Regions from separate parts of the Ruegeria sp. BE9 genome, predicted to be linked through region 2. Evidence: riboswitches for the same ligand, from Rfam matches in the RefSeq annotation. Region 2 holds a riboswitch; the other holds the start of a gene.

Region 1 (9,997 bases), on a different contig from region 2:
TTGTATTTCGGGGATTACCGGATCGTGCCGTTTGGCTCTATCTCATGCCACGACAAGATGCTTTCAAAAAGTGACAAAATCAGGTTTGTGCGAAACCGCTTTGGTGGTACGAACTGGGTGTGCTGCCAGTCCATTTTTTGAATGCGCGGTGAAAGTTGGCGGCAGACGAAAACCCAACGTCCAAGGCTATTGCTTCTATGCTCTTGCGCCCGGCTTGTAAGTCGCGGATTGCTATGTCCCGTCTAAGAGCATCCTTGATCGCTTGAAACGAGCTGCCTTCTTGATGAAGCTTTCGAATGAGAGTGCGCGGTGTCATATGCATCGCCTGTGCAGTCTGTTTTAAGTTCGCAGTGTTCCAGTCAGTTTGAACCAGATAGGTGCGCACGCGGAGCGACTGTGTGTGTTCACGTGAGCTTGTGAAAATCCAGTCTTTCGGGGCGTTCTTAAGAAAACGGTCCATGTCTGAATTGTTTCGTGATTGAACCGAGCCAATCGTACTGGGATCAAATGAAATCGAGGTTATAGATCCGCCAAACTTCACCGGTGCCGGAAAAACAATCGCATAGTCCTGATAAAAATCCGGGCGGGAGAAGGCGAACTCAATTTCTTTGACTGGAACCTCATGCCCTGCAAGCCATGAAACAAGCCCGTGTGCGAGTTTGAGGATTAGCATATGCCCAAATCTCTGAGGTGTAGCGGTTTCGCGTGGACTCAAATCCAACGTCAAAGCGGTTTCACTCTCGATCAGCTCGAACTGGTAATCATCCAACAACAGGTTCCAGAAAGTTGAAAACCGGTACAACGCCGACGGGATCGATGTAGCCTTTCGGACTGTGGTCAAAAGATGCTGCAGAGCTCTGGGCCGAATTGGGCGGCTCCAAAGCCCCATCATTTCATCTCCGGTTTCGACAGCAGCGAGTTGGTACAGACACACAATCTGATCCAGCGTCACACGGCGTTGAAGTTGAGTGCGATCTTCGGATAACTCTGCGCGCCGCATTAACGACGCCATTTGTTCATCCGAACAAAGTGTGCGCAATGCCCCAAGCCAGTCGTCGATAAACTGTCCGGAAACAGTGGATAGAATTGTTGGGTTGGCAGTGCTCATCGCGAGGAGTTGGCTATCATCGATTTGGTAAGTGAATAAGGTCGAAAGGGTCAACTCCGATGAGTTACACTATTTTTGGATCGATAAAACGCACTTTGCGCCTTGTTGCGGCCGATGCCCAAAAATCTAAAGGTCGTAACGAAATGAAGCTTGCGTAAATCAGATGCGTCAAGCTAAGTCTTGGTCACGCAGGGGAGTCCCACCTAGGGGACTGAGAGGCTGACAGGGCAATGCCCGGCGAAGCGACCCTTTGAACCTGACCCAGTTGACACTGGCGTAGGAAGCTAGGGCGCGAACGCCAAGGATCCGGGCGGGCGCACTCCGAACAGGGGGCCGTACACCCTCTCGTTTCCCCAAGCCATAACTCATCTGGTGTCTTTTTGAGTTGAACCGCTTGAGGAGCACCAACATGAACATCCCCAATCCTAAGATCACTACAGGTGAATTGCCTGCATCTCGCAAGATCTACGTGAATGGCACTCTACATCCCGATATTCGTGTGCCGATGCGCGAGATTTCTGTCCATCCGACAGCGGGAGAGCCGCCGTTGCCCGTTTATGACAGCTCAGGCCCTTACACCGATCCGAATGTCGTCACGGACATTCGTCAGGGTCTTAGTCCATTGCGTCGCAATTGGATCCAATTGCGCGGAGATGTTGAGGAATATGACGGGCGCGAGATTAAACCCGAAGACAACGGCTTTGTCGAAGGCGACCGGCTGACCCCTGAATTCCCGGTGAACTCGCGCCCTATGCGCGCGAAGCCCGGCAAGGCTGTGACTCAGTTGGCCTACGCTCGAGCCGGAATCATAACGCCAGAGATGGAGTTCATTGCCATCCGTGAAAATCAGCTGCGCGAGGCTGTAACCGAGCAACGCGAAGGCAATGACTGGGGCGCCAACATTCCCGACTATGTGACCCCGGAATTCGTTAGGGATGAGATCGCGGCAGGACGTGCCATTATCCCAGCCAACATCAACCACCCGGAAAGCGAGCCGATGATCATTGGGCGCAACTTTTTGGTCAAGATAAACGCCAACATGGGCACGTCGGCGGTTACCTCCAGCATGGAGGAAGAGGTCGACAAGCTGGTCTGGGCAATCCGATGGGGTGCGGACACTGTTATGGATCTCTCTACCGGTCGCAATATCCACAACACCCGTGAATGGATCATCCGAAACTCGCCGGTTCCTATCGGTACCGTGCCTCTTTATCAGGCTCTGGAAAAGGTCAATGGCATTGCCGAGGATCTGACATGGGAAGTTTTTCGCGACACTCTAATCGAGCAGGCAGAACAGGGTGTGGACTATTTCACCATCCATGCGGGTGTGCGATTGCATATGGTTCCAATGACGGTGAACCGGGTAACCGGCATCGTGTCACGCGGTGGATCGATCATGGCCAAGTGGTGTCTACATCATCACAAGGAAAGCTTCTTGTATGAGCATTTCGATGAAATCTGCGATATTTGTCGAGCATATGATGTCTCTTTCAGTCTTGGTGACGGGCTGCGCCCCGGTTCAATCGCTGATGCGAATGATGAAGCGCAGTTCGCCGAACTGGAAACACTTGGTGAATTGACCAAGATTGCCTGGGCTAAGGATTGCCAGGTTATGATCGAAGGGCCGGGCCACGTGGCCATGCACAAGATCAAGGAGAATATGGACAAGCAGTTGGAGTGCTGCCACGAGGCTCCGTTCTATACGCTTGGTCCGCTGACTACCGATATCGCGCCGGGGTATGATCATATCACCAGTGGCATCGGCGCTGCGATGATCGGTTGGTTCGGCTGCGCGATGCTTTGTTATGTGACGCCAAAAGAGCATCTGGGCCTGCCCGACCGTGACGATGTGAAAACCGGTGTGATTACCTACAAGATCGCCGCCCATGCCGCCGATCTTGCCAAGGGTTTGCCGGGGGCGCAAAGGCGCGATGATGCTCTCTCACGTGCCCGGTTCGAGTTCCGCTGGGAGGACCAATTCAACCTGTCTTTGGATCCGGACACGGCAAGAGAATTTCACGATCAAACACTTCCCAAGCAGGCGCATAAAGTCGCGCACTTTTGTTCTATGTGTGGTCCGAAATTTTGTTCGATGCGGATCAGCCATGACATTCGGGCAGAAGCGCAAAAAGAAGGGATGGAGGCAATGGCCGCTAAATTTCGAGAGGGCGGAGACCTATACATCCCGCTTGACGAGTAAGGCATAAATGTGGGGCCGTTCTTATCGGCTCCGCAACTCCCTCTTTAAGCGTACTTTGAAATCGCGATGAGAAATGCCCACGCACAAACGGGAACTTTGAAAGTTGCGGAGCCTCTTTGGTCTTCTGCGCAGAAGGTTGAGACGCCGCTGCTCGGGGTTACTGTTCGAGTGCGTCGGTTGAAGCTTAAAGTGCGACCGAGGCGAGTAATTTTTAACGGTCCAAAGTCGAAGTGTCGTCAAAAAGCTTCAGACCACTTGGTGCCTTTTGGGGAACTGGTTTCGTGTCCAGTGTTTCTGGGGCGAATTGCGGCGCTACCAGTACTTGTTGTACGCGACCGGTATGTGGATGAAACCGAATGCGCCGGGCTTGTGTTCCCCCTACTGAAGAAGCAACACACGGTATTCCCTCAACTTCCAGAAACTTCTTAGTGAAATTGACGTTCTGCTCACCCACGTTCGGAAGGTTTGGGGACATGTTGGCTCCTCCGAATACTTTGGCTTGGAGGGTATCCCTATTTCCACCAAGTTTGAGTATTCCGTTGATCAAAAGCTCCATCGCGTTAACACCATAGCGACTGCTGTATTCTCGACCATCACCACCGGCCAAAAGAAAGTGGTTCATTCCGCCAATCCCAGTTGTCTTGTCAAATAGGCAAGCAGATATGCAGGATCCAAGAACGGTTGTGAAAACAACGTTTTGCCCCTGTGTCACTTTGTAATCGCCTTGCAGGACTGCTTCTTTGATCGTGGTATCCAGTTCGTTCACCATGGTGTCTTGTGGGTTGATGTTCAAAACTTGCTCGCTCCCAAGAGTGCGGCGGCCATGCGGTGTAAGGGGACGCGTCTTTGAGCTGCTCCGATCTCCCAAGCTGCTCGAGGCATCCCATAAACTACCGACGTTTTCTCATCCTGAGCAAAAGTCGCTGCCCCTGCTTTGCGAAGGGCCAGCAATCCTTCCGCGCCATCTTGCCCCATCCTAGTTAGTAGGGCTGCAACAACTTGCTTTCCCATAGGAACTGCTGAGTGAAACAACTTATCTACCGAGGGTGTATGCCCTGACACAGGTGGACCTTCCCTTAACAAAGTGTGTGTGGGTTTCGCTGCGCTTAGTTCCAGATGATGCCTTTGACCAGCGACTATGCAGACTTTACCTGCTTCCAGCATCCAGCCGTGTCCCGCTGATACAACGTCAGCTGGGCAAACTTGGCGGCACATATCAACCAATCCTTGACCAAAGCCAGTGCCAGTATGCTGGACAATAACCGTAGGCGGGCAATTCTTCGGGAAACTCGACAGTATTTTGCAAAGCGCATCAATGCCACCTGTCGATGACCCGATGAGAATTACGCTTTTATTTTTGGCGCGCTGATCGTCGGATTGTTCCGGATGGCTGACTGGTTTGATTGTGCGGCTTTTGCCAAGGGCACTGATATAAGTATCAATCGAATCTGGTCTGTGGATGACAGGCATTCCCTCGCGTCGGCGATCTGAACTATCTTTAGAGTATAGGACGCACGAAACCTCCAAAGCCTTAAACAGCTTTTTCATTGGCTGAAACTCGGGGAGTTGTAGAAACTCTTCCTCAATTATGGCGAGAGAAATGTGTTGCTCTTCGGCTGCGACATAGGCCGACATTAGGTTGTCGACAGCAATCACCTCCACAGGTGTGTCGGTTTTTTTGATGTGTGACATGAGTTGGTCTCTTCCGACGGTGTCGACACTTAGGATCAGTATTGTGTTCATAGCTTTTCTTGCAGGGTGTTTTTCAGAGAGATACCCGCCATTGGTGGCTAATAGCTTAATCAGAATGGATTTTGTGTAACACGTTTAGGAGAAATGTTTCTGGGTTGGTCCGTTTTATGGGCTCAATTTTTTGATTTTTATCGGTACGTGTTTTTAAGAAAATTGAACTAAAGATTGAAGAGCGCTTGGTTGCGAAGCTATTTTCAATAAACCTGTACAGTTTTAATTATTAGAATACAGCTGGTTTTTCCTCGCTAAGTTTTTTTAGAACTTTATTTAAATTCCATATATTTTAGTTCTATTCTTTAGATTTTACTTTTCATGCGGTGACTGAGCAATTTCCGCTTTGTCGAAAAGAGTTTGTTAAACTGTGCGCGCTACCTAATTTCCACCAGCTTTAAATCTAAGCTGAAACTGAGGCAGTTGAATGCAAGGAAAGAGGTCTGTGAAAAAATTTATACTTGAGCGCTCGACTACATCAGGAGAGTTCGCTTCATTAATCGCGTTTTTGCAACCTGGGCCAGTTCAGTCGGTGGAGATTGATTGTTCGGCTTTATCCCTCATCCCCTCGCGATGTCTTCAGATTCTTCTTGCTGCGCGAGAAAGTTGGGAGAGTTCTGATCACGACTTCACTCTGATCGGCATCAACGAAAAATGCAGGGTTTCCCTTCTGACGATGGGTGTCTGCGACTCCACGTTTCAAATGAAAGCAGGCTAATGAAAATCAAGGTGTTGGTGATCGATGACTCTCGTACGATTCGTGCTCTGCTGACCGAAACGCTGTCAGAGGCAGGGTTTGACGTCGTCTCGGCAGAGGACGGTCAGGTTGGGGTCGAAAAATATTTAGAAGTAAGTCCAAACGCAGTAATCACAGATCTCAACATGCCAAGACTGGACGGGTTTGGCGTTATCAGGGCACTTCGGGGTGGTCCTATCGCAACGAAAGTTCCCATTCTTGTGCTGACGACTGAGAGTTCGGACGCAGTCAAAGCTCGTGTCCGGGAGGCAGGAGCAACGGGTTGGATTGGGAAACCTTTTGATGATGAACAGCTGCTGTTTGCATTGAAACGTGTCACGGGAGTTGCCGCCTGACATGAGCACCTCAATCCAAGATACTTTTTTTGAAGAATGCGAAGAACTGTTAGGCGAGATTGATGAGGGTTTGACTTCAATCGATGAAGGCGGCCTGGATTCCGAGAGCGTAAACGCAGTTTTCCGAGCAGTTCACTCTATCAAAGGAGGGGCAGGAGCCTTCGGCTTGGATAATCTGGTGGGCTTTGCTCACACCTTTGAGACTGTCCTGGATGTCTTGCGCTCTAACAAACTGAACCTGAGTGCTGAACTAACTCGTGTTCTCTTTCGCGCAAGCGACCATCTATCTGATCTTGTTTCGGAATCGCGAGGGGGCAATCCAGCTGACCCGGACACACGTTCGGTTATCCTTGCGGAACTGGAGAGTTTTCTGGACGAGGACGAGCTTGGCGAAGAAGTTCAGCTGTCGGACTTTGCTCCGGTTACTTTGGATTTCGATTTACCTGAATTGGGTGTTCAAGAATCCAATTTTGTAATCCGGTTCAAGCCGCATTTCAGTTTGTACGAAAATGGCAATGAACCACTTTTTCTTTTGCAGGCCCTTTTTGAATTGGGTGAGGCGGAAGTTGAAATTGATGCATCGGCGTTGCCTGGTATCGAAGAATTAGACCCTGAGGATGCATATCTCGCCTGGAACATTCGGCTTCGGACGACAGACGCCCGTGAGGCCATTGAAGCTATTTTTGAGTTTGTGAACGGCCTTTGTGAACTGGTTATTCAAGAAGAACCGGTACGCACTGATGCGATTCCTAATTTCGATGTAACCGCACCTCCAATGGTCGACGTACAAGAAGGCGTGGCGAAACTGCCCTCAGTTGCACCTGAACCTGCGAAGCAAAATACTAGCGAAACGCGCTCGTTTAACCCCACGTTGAGGGTGGAACTGGATCGTGTTGATCGGCTCATAAATACGGTTGGTGAATTGATCATAAATCACTCCATGTTGGCACAGCAGGTGCACAATTTAGACGCGAGTGATCTTAAGGCCGTGGAGACTGAGTTGGAAAGCTTCAAGGCACTGGCCCGGGAGATCCAAGAATGCGTTATGTCTATCCGCGCACAACCGGTGAAACCCTTGTTCCAGCGCATGGCACGCATCGTACGCGAGGCTTCTTCAACGACAGGAAAGCAAACGCGATTGGTCACTGACGGGGAGGCGACCGAAGTCGATAAGACGGTAATCGAAAGGCTGACAGATCCCCTAACACACTTGTTGAGGAATGCAGTGGATCATGGGATTGAAGAACCAGAAACTCGGCAGGCGAACGGTAAACCTTCTGAAGGTGAAATTCGTCTCAGTGCTTCGCATCGGTCCGGCAGCGTTTACATAGAAATAAAGGACGATGGAGCTGGCCTGAACCGTAAGAAAATCAAGGAAATAGCGATTTCCAAAGCACTGATTCCAGAGAATGCAGAACTGTCGGACGCCGAGATTGATAATCTATTGTTCCTGCCGGGTTTTTCGACCGCGGCCGAAGTGTCTAACTTGTCCGGGCGCGGGGTGGGAATGGACGTCGTTCGAAACTCAGTTTCTGCGCTTGGTGGGCGAATAAACATTTCGTCGACGCCTGGTCAAGGAACGACAATTGCAATTGTTCTGCCTTTAACGATGGCCGTAATGGACGGCATGGTCATTTCGGTTGCCGAACAAACCATGGTTGTGCCGATAGCATCAATTGTCGAAACAATACGTGCCTCTGAGAACCTGATTCACAGTTTCGGGCCGAATGGCAAAATGCTTTCAGTCCGCGGAAGCTTTGTCCCAGTTTGCGAAGTTGCAAGCGTCTTTGGGTTGCGTTCACGCGGTCAGCCAGCGCCCTCATCGGTTTTTCTACTGATAGAAACAGAGTTGGGCGAGCGTGGTGCGTTGGCTGTGGATGCCATCCATGACCAGCGGCAGGTTGTCATTAAAAGCCTTGAAGGTGTTTGTGATGACACTGCTGGCATCGCCGCCGCCACAATTCTTGGCGATGGCAAAATCGCCATGATCCTGGATCCCGAGAAAATTCTGACCGAGTCACCGGTGAATACCAGGCCGATATAAGCCGCAGGAGATAGTTCAATGCAGGTTCAAATGGATGAACAACACAACATGTTGCAAGAGTACGTAACCTTCTCCGCAGCGGAACAAGTCTTTTGTCTGAGAATAACTCAAATACGAGAGATCAGGCGGTGGTCCCCTGTGACTATCCTCCCGCATGCGCCAGCGTATGTCTTGGGAGTGATGAATTTACGTGGAACAGTTATTCCTATTTTTGATCTGGCTGATCGCCTGGGTCTGCCCAAGACGGATCCCAGTGAAAGGAACGTCATAATTGTCGTCAGTGTAGATGGGAACTTGTTGGGATTACTTGCAGAGGCGGTGTCAGAGATCATTTCAATCAATCCGGATGAAATTCAGGACACTCCGTCAGTGGACAGCGCGGAAACGTTGGAGTTCATTCAGGGAATAATCTCCAAAAATGAGGAAATGGTTCGGATAATCGATTTGGCATGCATCGGAATGCCGTCGGAGAGTGCGGCATGATTGATAGAGAGCCAGTTAACGCGCCTCAATTGCTTCTGAGGGATGAAGAATTCGTCAAAGTATCGGCGTTTGCCAAGAAAAATTTTGGGTTGAATCTATCTGAAAGCAAAAAGCCTCTGGTTCAATCCCGGCTTTCTCGTCGCTTGCGTCAAATCAAAGTCAGATCGTTTGAAGAATATCTGAATGCCTTGGGGGACCCAAGTTTCGAAAGCGAACGAATGGAGCTGTTGTCGTTGTTAACAACGAACGTAACACACTTCTTTCGAGAGCCTCACCACTTCAATACGTTGGCATCCGAAGTTTTGCCCCCGCTTCTTGAAAATGCCAGAAAAGGTCGGCGCGTGAGGTTTTGGTCTGCTGGGTGCTCCAAGGGGCAAGAGCCCTATACGTTAGCGATGATTATTCACTCGTTGTGCCCGAGCGCCCATGAACTGGATGTTAAAATTCTTGGTACAGACATAGACCCTGAGGTCGTCAAGCACGCACAGGCTGCAGAGTACTCTTTCGAGGAGTTGGAAAAAATTCCCGCTGACTATCGTTCGTCGATTGTGAAAACGCAGAACAAAACGTTCCGACCGGGCGATGACGTTCGCAGTTTGGTTCGTTTCGGGACTCTGAACTTGGTTGAACAGTTTCCGTTCTCGGGCAGCTTCGACGCAATAATGTGCCGCAATGTGGCCATCTATTTCGATAAACCCACGCAGCAAAGCGTATGGCAAGCCTTCGCCGGATGCTTAGCACCAAAAGGGTATTTGTTTCTTGGCCACTCCGAAAGGTTGTCTGGCCCGGTGCAAAGCCAGTTTCGGAATGTGGGTATCACGACCTATCAAAAAATAAGTGCTGTCTAGCGGAACGATCCGCAACCGGCAAAGGAAAGGGTGAAAATGGGCCTCAAAGAAAGTCTGCGGATTATGGTGGTAGACGATATGTCGACGAGCCGTGGAATTATCACGCAATCATTAGATGAAATCGGAATAGCCAACTATGACGTCGAAAATTCTGGCGAAAATGCTCTTAGAAAATTGGCGGCTAGGCCGGTGCATTTGGTTCTCTCTGACTACAACATGCCCGGTATGAACGGGTTGGGGCTGTTGAAAGCTCTCAGGGAAAACCGCACAACCCAGCGGATTGGCTTCATTTTGGTCACTGGTAAACCAACTCAGGAAATGCTGGATATTGGTCGGAAACTGGCGGTTAACAATATTATCCGTAAGCCTTTTACAGTCCCGACTCTGAAATCCAGTATTGAGCAAGTTGTGGGGCGCCTATGACACAAGCTTCAGACGATCCCCAGCGGATTTTCGGTACTGTAGCTCCAGAGATCGCG
Region 2 (9,997 bases):
GGTGTTTTATTTCAAGCGAAACCAGACGCTTTTGGGCGGTGCGTTTACTTCGGCGGAACTGGTTTTCCATTCCGTAGTGCGTGGCGTTCGGTCCAAGCACTCGAATGCCGTAATCGCAATTATCTCGAATATAATTCAGGTCCTTGCGATGGTGTTGGTGTTTTACCTCATCATGTCCTTCATGGGACCGCGTATCGCAAAGATACGCGGTGAATTCATTCTTTATCTTCTGTCTGGCGTGTTTCTCTTTATGACGCATATCAAGTCGGTAAGTGCCGTTGCTGGTGTCAGCACGGGCAGTAACCCGATGATGCTGCATTCGCCAATGAATATGATGATCGTGCTTCTGTCGAAGGCGTTCGGCGTGTTGTACATACAGCTCATGACCCTCTTTGTGTTGTTGTTTCTATACAGCGCAGCGGTTTCACCGATCGAAATGCAGGAACCCGGAGGGGCGTTTGCGATGCTCATCCTTTCTTGGTTCACGGGGTGTGCTGTCGGGGTGGTATTCATGGCTCTCAAGCCATGGTTTCCGTCCACGTCCGAAATTCTCAAGAACATCTATCGGCGTCTGAACATGATTTTTTCGGGAAAAATGTTCGTGGCCAATGCGCTGGGCGGTGCCACGCTCGCCATGTTTGCCTGGAACCCGCTGTTTCACATTATCGATCAGTGTCGCGGGTTTGTTTTTCGCAACTACTTTCCGCGAAACACCAGTTGGGAATACGCGCTTTGGGTTGGGATTGCGTTGCTATTGGTCGGGCTGTTGGGGATTTTCTTCACCCGCGAACACATCTCCAAAAGCTGGGGCGCACGGCGTTAACTGGCCACGCGTAGTGTAAGGTTAATCCTTCCACCCTTGGGTAATAGTTTTGATGATCCGAACCGGATCCGGTCAATGCCGTGGTATGTCAGTCTGGCGGGTCCGCCCATGATTACGACGTCACCGGAGCTGAGCCAGATCGACTCGGTTTTTCCTCCGCGAGTTTGATTGCCAATGCGGAACAAGGCGTCATCACCCAGGGATACCGACAGCACCGGCCATGAAAAATCGGCCTCATCCTTGTCTTGGTGCAACCCCATTCGAGCACCCTCGCCGTAGTAGTTGATTAAGCAGCAATCCGGGTCACGGTCCTGACTTGCCAATGCGCGCCAGATATCGAGGATCGGTTCTGGTATGGACGGCCAATCCGCCCCTTTTGGGTGTTGTGGCTGATACCTGTAGCCAGCTTTATCAGTGACCCAGCCCAACGATCCGGCTGAGGTCATGCGCACAGACATTTCTTTGCCTGATGGCGTCACAGGCCTGAATAAGGGCGCGGTTTTCAGAATCGGACGCAGCACTTCTATCAGTTGCGCCTGTGCTGGCCCGTCCAGCCAAGCTTTTCTGATATCAAAACCGCGTAAAAGCAGTCGCGCCATCCAAGATTCCTCAATCCTTGCCAAAACCTTGCCAAAAAGGCTGCAGATTCCCGAAAACCTGCGTTTTACAACGCTTGCAGGCCATTCATCCCGCCCTTATATACGCCGGGACGCGCGATGGTGTAGGGCCGTTGCGCACATCAGATCGGGGCCGGGTGCCATAACGGGTCCGGACCTCGGACATCGCCTTGAAGAGAAAGGGATTGAACATATGGGAAAAGTAATCGGGATTGACCTCGGAACCACCAACTCGTGTGTAGCCATCATGGACGGCTCGCAGCCGAAGGTTATTGAAAACGCCGAAGGGGCGCGGACCACGCCCTCGATCGTCGCCTTCACCGAAGATGAGCGACTGGTCGGTCAGCCTGCAAAGCGTCAGGCGGTCACCAACCCCGACAACACGATCTTTGGCGTTAAGCGTCTGATCGGTCGTCGTGTGGATGATGCAGAAGTCGAAAAAGACAAGAAAATGGTGCCGTATGCCATCGTGAATGGCGGCAACGGTGACGCGTGGGTCGAAGCCCGTGGTGAAAAGTACTCCCCAAGCCAGATCTCGGCCTTCACTCTGGGTAAGATGAAGGAAACTGCCGAAAGCTATCTGGGTGAGGAAGTCACTCAGGCGGTTATCACCGTTCCGGCATACTTCAACGACGCACAGCGTCAGGCCACCAAAGATGCTGGCAAGATCGCCGGTCTCGAAGTGCTGCGGATCATCAACGAACCGACAGCGGCTGCTCTGGCCTATGGTCTGGACAAGGAAGAAACCCAAACCATCGCGGTCTATGACCTTGGCGGCGGTACCTTCGATGTGACCATTCTGGAAATCGACGACGGCCTGTTCGAAGTTAAGTCGACCAACGGCGACACCTTCCTGGGTGGTGAAGACTTTGACATGCGCATCGTCAACTACCTGGCGGATGAGTTCAAAAAGGAACACGGTGTCGACCTGTCGCAAGACAAGATGGCCCTGCAGCGTCTGAAAGAAGCTGCTGAAAAAGCCAAAATCGAACTGTCCTCGACCTCACAGACTGAAATCAACCAGCCGTTCATCTCGATGGGTTCGAACGGCCAGCCGCTGCACATGGTCATGAAACTGACCCGTGCCAAACTGGAATCGCTGGTTGGCGACCTCATCAAAAAGTCGATGAAGCCTTGTGCAGCCGCTCTGAAAGACGCGGGCCTGTCGGCTTCGGACGTAGATGAAGTTGTTCTGGTCGGTGGTATGACCCGGATGCCGAAAGTGATCGAAGAGGTCACCAAGTTCTTCGGTAAAGAGCCGCACAAAGGTGTGAACCCGGACGAAGTTGTTGCCATGGGCGCCGCCATTCAGGCAGGTGTTCTGCAAGGCGACGTCAAAGACGTGGTTCTGCTGGACGTAACCCCTCTGTCGCTGGGTATCGAAACGCTGGGTGGCGTGTTCACCCGTCTGATCGACCGCAACACCACGATCCCGACCAAAAAGTCTCAGGTCTTCTCGACCGCCGAAGATAACCAGAACGCTGTGACCATCCGCGTGTTCCAGGGTGAGCGTGAAATGGCTGCGGACAACAAGATCCTGGGTCAGTTCAACCTCGAAGATATCCCGCCCGCACCGCGTGGTATGCCTCAGATCGAGGTGACTTTTGACATCGACGCCAACGGCATTGTCTCGGTTTCGGCCAAAGACAAAGGCACCGGTAAAGAGCAGAAGATCACTATCCAGGCGTCGGGTGGTCTGTCGGACGACGACATCGAAAAAATGGTCAAGGACGCCGAAGAGAACGCGGAAGCCGACAAGGAACGCCGCGAGCTGGTCGACGCCAAGAACCAGGCGGAAAGCCTCATCCACTCGACCGAGAAGTCGATGGAAGAGCATGCCGACAAGGTCGACCCGACCACCATCGAAGCCATCGAGCTGGCGATTGCCGCGCTGAAGGACGAGCTGGAAACCGAAAATGCCGACAAGATCAAGTCCGGCATCCAGAACGTCACCGAAGCTGCAATGAAGCTGGGTGAGGCCATCTATAAGGCGCAGTCCGAAGAGGCCGAAGATGAGCCCGCAGCGGCAGATGCTGCTCCGGCCGGTGATGACGACATCGTCGACGCCGAGTTCGAAGATCTGGACGATAACAAGCGTAACTAACGGGTAACCGGGCCAATTCGGGCCGGTCCGGTTGCCGGGCCGGCCCGATTACGTTGAGGCAGAAGGAAAAACTGATGTCAAAACGCGACTACTATGATGTGCTCGGCGTGTCCAAGGGCGCATCAGCGGACGAGATCAAAAAAGGTTTTCGTAAGAAAGCCAAAGAGTTGCATCCCGACCGCAACAAGGACAACCCGGATTCCGAGGCTCAGTTCAAGGAAGCGAACGAAGCCTATGATGTGCTGCGCGATGCCGACAAAAAGGCCGCATATGACCGCTTTGGTCATGCTGCTTTTGAAAACGGTATGGGCGGCGGCGGTCGACCAGGTGGCGGCTTTGGGCAAGGCGATTTCTCCAGCGCGTTTTCGGACGTGTTTGATGACCTCTTCGGTGATTTCATGGGTGGTCAGCGTGGCGGTGCCGGCGGTGGACGCCGAGCTGCACGTGGATCTGACCTGCGTTACAACCTGCGCGTAACACTGGAGGAGGCTTTCTCGGGTCTGCAGAAAACCATCAATGTGCCAGCCGCTGTGGCGTGCTCGGCCTGTGATGGATCGGGCGCAGAAGGCGGCGTTGAGCCAACAACGTGCCCAACCTGTTCGGGTATGGGCAAGGTTCGCGCGCAACAAGGCTTCTTTACAGTTGAACGCAGTTGTCCGACCTGTTCCGGTTTGGGGCAGATCATCAAGAACCCCTGTAAGTCATGCAATGGTGCGGGCCGCGTGGAAAAAGAGCGCGCGTTGTCCGTCAATATCCCCGCCGGTGTCGAAACTGGAACTCGTATCCGTTTGGCTGGTGAGGGTGAAGCCGGAATGCGCGGCGGCCCTCCGGGCGATCTGTACATCTTTGTCGAAGTTTCTGATCACAGGTTGTTCGAACGCGACAGCGTGAACTTGTATTGCCGCGTACCTGTCAGCATGGCCAAGGCTGCGTTGGGTGGCTCGATCGAAGTACCCACCATTGACGGTGGACGTGGTCGTGTCCAAATCCCGGCTGGCAGCCAATCCGGTCGCCAGATGCGTCTGCGCGGCAAAGGCATGCCTGCCCTGCGTGGCGGCGGAGTTGGTGACATGTTCATAGAACTGGCCGTGGAAACGCCCGTCAACCTGACCAGCCGTCAGAAAGAACTGCTGCGCGAATTTGATGATCTAGGTGAGGATAACCACCCAGAATCAAAGAGCTTTTTCTCATCTGTGAAATCCTTTTGGGATGGCATGAAAGGCTGACATACAAGCCAGAGAATATGAACAAGGCCGGTTCCGTTGGACCGGCCTTTTTGAGTCCAGTTTGACGGCGTTACAGCTGAAATTGGCCCTTGATTCCCACCTCAACCCCTGAGATTGTCCGCGTCAACCGTTGGGGTGCCCTGTAACAAGGGGCTGAGAGGCACGACTGCGCCAACCCATCGAACCTGATCCGGGCAATACCGGCGGAGGGAACGGCCTAACTCTTGCAGACGTTTTCTATGCCCGTGTTGCCCCATATGAGTTGGAGCAACGACATGACGCCAATTGCGTTGACAATTGCAGGGTCGGACAGTGGTGGTGGGGCTGGAATTCAGGCTGACCTGAAGGCGATGTCAGCCCTGGGCGTCTATGGCGCCAGCGTTATCACTGCCGTTACAGCGCAAAATACGCAGGCAGTGACTGCCGTTCACGGTATTCCTTTGGAAGTTATCGCGGCACAGATTGAGGCCGTTTTAACCGATCTGAACGTAGATGCGATCAAGATTGGTATGCTGGCAACGCCCCAGATTATTCATACGGTCGCCGACAGTATCGCAGAATTTACCGGCCCAATTGTGCTGGATCCGGTGATGATTGCGAAGTCAGGTGACGCATTGCTAGCACAAGATGCCGTGCAAACCTTGCGGGATGTGTTGTTACCGCGCGCGACGGTGCTGACGCCAAATCTGCCTGAAGCGGCCTGTTTGCTTGGCAGCGGCGAAGCGGAAACGCCTGAGCAGATGGTTGAACAGGGGCTTGCCTTGTGCAGCCTTGGTGCAGGTGCGGTTCTGATGAAGGGGGGGCATGGCCGTGGCGACGTGTGTCACGACTTGCTGATCGACCCTTCAGGACGGGTCGCAGAGTTCCAGGCACCTCGACGCGACACACGCAACACTCATGGTACCGGTTGCACGCTTTCATCCTCGATTGCAGCAGGGCTTGCCAAAGGGCTCAGCCTGCTCGACGCCACTGCGCAAGCGCATGAGTACCTGCAAGGTGCAATTGCTGAGGCGGACAATCTGACAATTGGGCAAGGCCACGGTCCTGTGCACCACTTTCATCGGGTTTGGGGCGCGTGACCGTTTGGTCGATCATAGGATCCGGTGTTGCCGGTTTGGCAGTTGCCAGTGAACTTGTGTCACGTGGGGCAAAGGTTCAGGTCTTTGATCCCGGCGGACCTCCGGGACCGCACGGATGTTCATGGTGGGCAGGCGGCATGTTGGCCCCGTGGTGCGAATACGAGAATGCCGAAGAGCCGGTGTTGCGGATGGGGCAGGCGGCTTTGGATTGGTGGAGCGCCCGCACGCCGGTGCATCGGTGTGGCACGCTGGTCGTGGCCAACCCGCGCGATTTACCAGACCTGCGACGATTTGGACGCAGAACCGAAGGATTTTCAGAGGTTGATCAGGCAAAAATCAACCAATTAGAGCCTGATTTGCACGGTTTCACCAAGGGCCTCCATTTCGCGGAAGAGGCCCATCTGGACCCCCGTCTCGCACTACAAAGCTTGTATCGGCAGTTGCAGGAGCAGGGCGTTGAGTTTCACCGCAAGCTCGCGCCGTCTCGGCTGGAGAATGCGATCGACTGCCGTGGTCTGCATGCCCGCGAAGTCCTGCATGATCTGCGCGGCGTCAAGGGTGAGATGCTGGTAATCCGATGCCCGGATGTAAAACTAACTCGACCAGTGCGCCTGTTACATCCGCGAATGCCGCTTTACATCGTACCCCGCGAGGATGGCGTCTATATGCTGGGCGCGACGATGATCGAGTCAGAGGATAGCAGCCGCATCACAGCTCGTTCAATGCTGGAACTGCTCAGTGCAGCTTACGCCCTGAACCCTGCGTTTGGCGAAGCTGAGGTGCTTGAGATCGGTGTCGATCTGCGCCCTGCTTTCCCTGACAATTTGCCCCGTATCCGGCGACTTGGCCGGAAGATCTATGCCAACGGGTTGTACCGCCACGGCTATCTATTGGCCCCTGCACTTGCGCAAGGGGTGGCCGATTTGGCGTTGGAGAACAAACATTCGGAGATGGTCGATGAAGATCGTGCTTAACGGCGAAACACGCGAAGTGCGTGCCGAAACCTTGTCGGACCTGCTAGAGGAATGCGGCTTTTCAGGCCGCGTTGCCACAGCGGTGAACGAGGATTTCGTTCCCTCCAGTCTACGTATTGCTCACAAGCTGTCCGACGGGGACCGAGTTGAAGTCGTCGCGCCTATGCAGGGGGGCTGAGGATGAAAACCTTCTACGGAACCGAATTGTCAAACCCGCTGATGCTAGGCACTGGGCAGTATCCCAGCCCAGCCATTCTGGAGCAGGCTTTCAAGGAAAGCCGGGCCGGTGTCGCCACCGTGTCGCTGCGGCGCGAGTCTGGGGCGGGGCAGACGTTTTGGCAGATGATTCAAGACCTGGGTGTTCTCATTCTGCCTAACACCGCAGGTTGCCATACCGTGAAAGAGGCTGTGACCACTGCCCAAATGGCGCGAGAGGTTTTCGACACGAAATGGATCAAGCTTGAGCTGATTGGCCATACAGACAGTCTGCAACCAGACGTTTTTCAACTGGTCGAAGCGGCCCGTATCCTGACGGAGGACGGATTTCAGGTCTTTCCTTACACCACCGACGATCTGATCGTAGGTGAACGCTTGCTCGCGGCAGGATGCGAAGTTCTGATGCCGTGGGGCGCACCTATTGGCTCGGGGCGTGGGTTGAACAACGAATATGCGCTTCGCGCGATGCGGGCCGAGTTCCCCGAAGTGCCTCTGGTTATCGATGCTGGCATAGGTCTGCCGAGTCATGCCGCCCATGCGATGGAGTTGGGTTATGACGCAGTTCTGTTGAACACGGCCGTTGCCCGTGCCGGGGATCCCATCCTGATGGCCAAAGCTATGGCACAGGCCATAACGGCTGGGCAGATGGCTTACCAAGCTGACCCGATCGAGGCGCGCGATATGGCTGAGCCTTCCACTCCTGTTATCGGAAAGGCCTTCCTGTCATGAAGCTAGACCGGTTTTATCCAATCTTCGATCACTCGGACTGGCTGCGACGGATGCTGCCTCTGGGCGTGAAACTGGTGCAACTGCGGATGAAAGACCAGCCTGACGAAGATGTGCGCGAACAGATCAGTATCTCACACGATCTGTGCCGTGCGCATGGTGCGGTTCTAGTGGTGAACGACTATTGGCAGGCTGCTATTGATTTGGGCTGCGACTGGATCCACTTGGGGCAAGAGGATTTGGACGATGCAGATCTAAAGTCGATCCGAAAAGCGGGTCTAAAGCTGGGTATTTCGACCCATGACGATGATGAGCTTGAACGTGTTCTGGTAATGGACCCGGACTATGTCGCGTTGGGGCCAGTCTATCCGACCATCCTGAAAAAGATGAAATGGCACCAGCAGGGTTTGCCTCGGGTCACCGAATGGAAAGCTCGTGTCGGTGATATCCCATTGGTAGGTATTGGCGGCATGAGCGTTGAGCGCGCGCCCGGCGTTCTGGAGGCAGGGGCCGATATTGTTTCTGCTGTTACGGATATCACTCTGAATACAGACCCCGAGGCGCGTGTGCGGGCGTGGATCGAGGTCACCAGATGAGCCGTTACAGCCGTCAGACACTGTTGTCCGAGGTAGGCGCTGAAGGCCAAGCGCGTCTATCCTCGGCGCGTGTTTTGGTGATTGGCGCGGGTGGACTGGCGTCTCCGGCGCTACCATTGTTGGCAGGTGCGGGGATAGGGCAGATCAAGATTGTAGACGGCGATACTGTCGACCAGTCAAACTTGCACCGTCAAACGTTGTTTACTGAGGCGGATTGTGGACGATCCAAAGCTGATGCAGCCGTCGACCGGTGCCGGGCCATAAACTCTGAAATCGAGGTCCGTGGCGAAAGCATAGCTTTGACAAGTGAAAACGCGGCCTCATTGGTTGCACAAGCGGATGTGATACTCGATTGCGCCGACAGTTATGCGGCCAGCTATGTTCTTTCGGACACATGCCTAGCGCAAAGTAAGCCGTTGATTAGCGCGTCAGTACTTGGTTTGTCGGGATACGTAGGTGGTTGTTGTGGTGGAGCCCCTTCTTTGCGCGCGCTGTTCCCGGATGCGCCAGACAGCGGCGCAAGCTGCGCAACTGCAGGTGTTCTGGGTCCTGTTGTCGGGGTCATGGGCGCGATGCAGGCCCAAATGGCATTAAACCTGATTCTGGGGATTGACCCCTCACCCCTTGGTCAGATGATCCAATATGATGCCCGCACAATGCGCAGCAGCGGCTTCAGGTTCGACGACGCGCCCGAACCAAATAGCTGTTTCCGGTTTCTCTCGGCCAGTCAGTTGACGGGAGATGACCAGATTGTCGACCTGCGGGATGCGGATGAAGCTCCGGCAATGGCGCACCCAGATGCGCTGCGGATATCGCCGGATAATCTTCAGAAAATAGACCCTAATAAGGGTAAAAGACTGGCGCTGTGCTGCGCCACTGGCCTGCGCGCATGGCGCGCGGCCGAACGAATTCAACCGGATTGGCCAGGTGAGATTGTCCTCGTCGCGGCCTCAACCTCGTGAGTGAAAAGGAAACGCGAGACATGAAAAGACTGATTGCAGCCGTTGCTCTGCTGGCCGCCGCGCCAGCTTGGGCCGAGGATAAGATGACCGTCCTGCTGGATTGGTTTGTGAACCCCGACCACGGCCCGATTATCGTGGCACAAGAGAATGGCTATTTCGCTGACGAAGGGTTAGAGGTTGAAATCGTGCCGCCCGCGGATCCGTCCGCCCCGCCAAGGTTGGTGGCTGCGGGTCAGGCCGATCTGGCTGTTTCGTATCAACCTCAGCTACACCTGCAGATCCACGAGGGCCTGCCCTTGAAACGCGTGGGCACTCTGGTCGCGACCCCGTTGAACTGTCTGCTGGTGCTTGAAGACGGCCCAATCAAATCGCTGGCGGATCTGAAGGGTAAGAAAATCGGTTTTTCGGTTGCGGGTGTCGAAGAAGCTATCCTGACGACACTGCTGGGTCAGCACGATATCGGCCTGGATGAGATCGAGATGATCAACGTTAACTTCTCGCTGTCGCCATCTCTGATGACTGGTCAGGTGGATGCCGTAATCGGCGCGTTCCGTAACTTTGAACTGAACCAGATGGATATCGAAGGGGTTGCTGGTCGTTGCTTCTATATCGAAGAGGAAGGCATTCCCTCGTATGACGAGCTGATTTACGTCGCCAACCCTAACACAATGGAT

What was found. Region 2 has a riboswitch for thiamine pyrophosphate ahead of thiD (bifunctional hydroxymethylpyrimidine kinase/phosphomethylpyrimidine kinase). Riboswitches for the same ligand answer to the same signal wherever they lie in the genome.
Region 1: linked by a shared signal. The riboswitch ahead of thiC (phosphomethylpyrimidine synthase ThiC) and the one ahead of thiD (bifunctional hydroxymethylpyrimidine kinase/phosphomethylpyrimidine kinase) in region 2 are both predicted to bind thiamine pyrophosphate.

The regions. Positions count from the first base shown of each region.
Region 1 is NZ_JBQFTS010000010.1:76,161-86,157, forward strand. It holds gene ACR0EO_RS20325 (AraC family transcriptional regulator) at 80-1,108, opposite strand; TPP riboswitch at 1,289-1,408, shown strand; gene thiC (phosphomethylpyrimidine synthase ThiC) at 1,518-3,308, shown strand; gene ACR0EO_RS20335 (chemotaxis protein CheD) at 3,520-4,101, opposite strand; gene ACR0EO_RS20340 (CheB methylesterase domain-containing protein) at 4,098-4,943, opposite strand; gene ACR0EO_RS20345 (response regulator) at 5,769-6,143, shown strand; gene ACR0EO_RS20350 (chemotaxis protein CheA) at 6,145-8,187, shown strand; gene ACR0EO_RS20355 (chemotaxis protein CheW) at 8,206-8,670, shown strand; gene ACR0EO_RS20360 (CheR family methyltransferase) at 8,667-9,518, shown strand; gene ACR0EO_RS20365 (response regulator) at 9,555-9,941, shown strand; gene ACR0EO_RS20370 (hypothetical protein) at 9,938-9,997, shown strand, end outside.
Region 2 is NZ_JBQFTS010000003.1:82,069-92,065, forward strand. It holds gene ACR0EO_RS11320 (ABC transporter permease) at 2-823, shown strand; gene ACR0EO_RS11325 (alpha-ketoglutarate-dependent dioxygenase AlkB family protein) at 820-1,422, opposite strand; gene dnaK (molecular chaperone DnaK) at 1,634-3,544, shown strand; gene dnaJ (molecular chaperone DnaJ) at 3,619-4,770, shown strand; TPP riboswitch at 4,892-4,999, shown strand; gene thiD (bifunctional hydroxymethylpyrimidine kinase/phosphomethylpyrimidine kinase) at 5,046-5,849, shown strand; gene ACR0EO_RS11345 (FAD-dependent oxidoreductase) at 5,846-6,823, shown strand; gene thiS (sulfur carrier protein ThiS) at 6,807-7,001, shown strand; gene ACR0EO_RS11355 (thiazole synthase) at 7,004-7,768, shown strand; gene ACR0EO_RS11360 (thiamine phosphate synthase) at 7,765-8,361, shown strand; gene ACR0EO_RS11365 (ThiF family adenylyltransferase) at 8,358-9,323, shown strand; gene ACR0EO_RS11370 (ABC transporter substrate-binding protein) at 9,344-9,997, shown strand, end outside.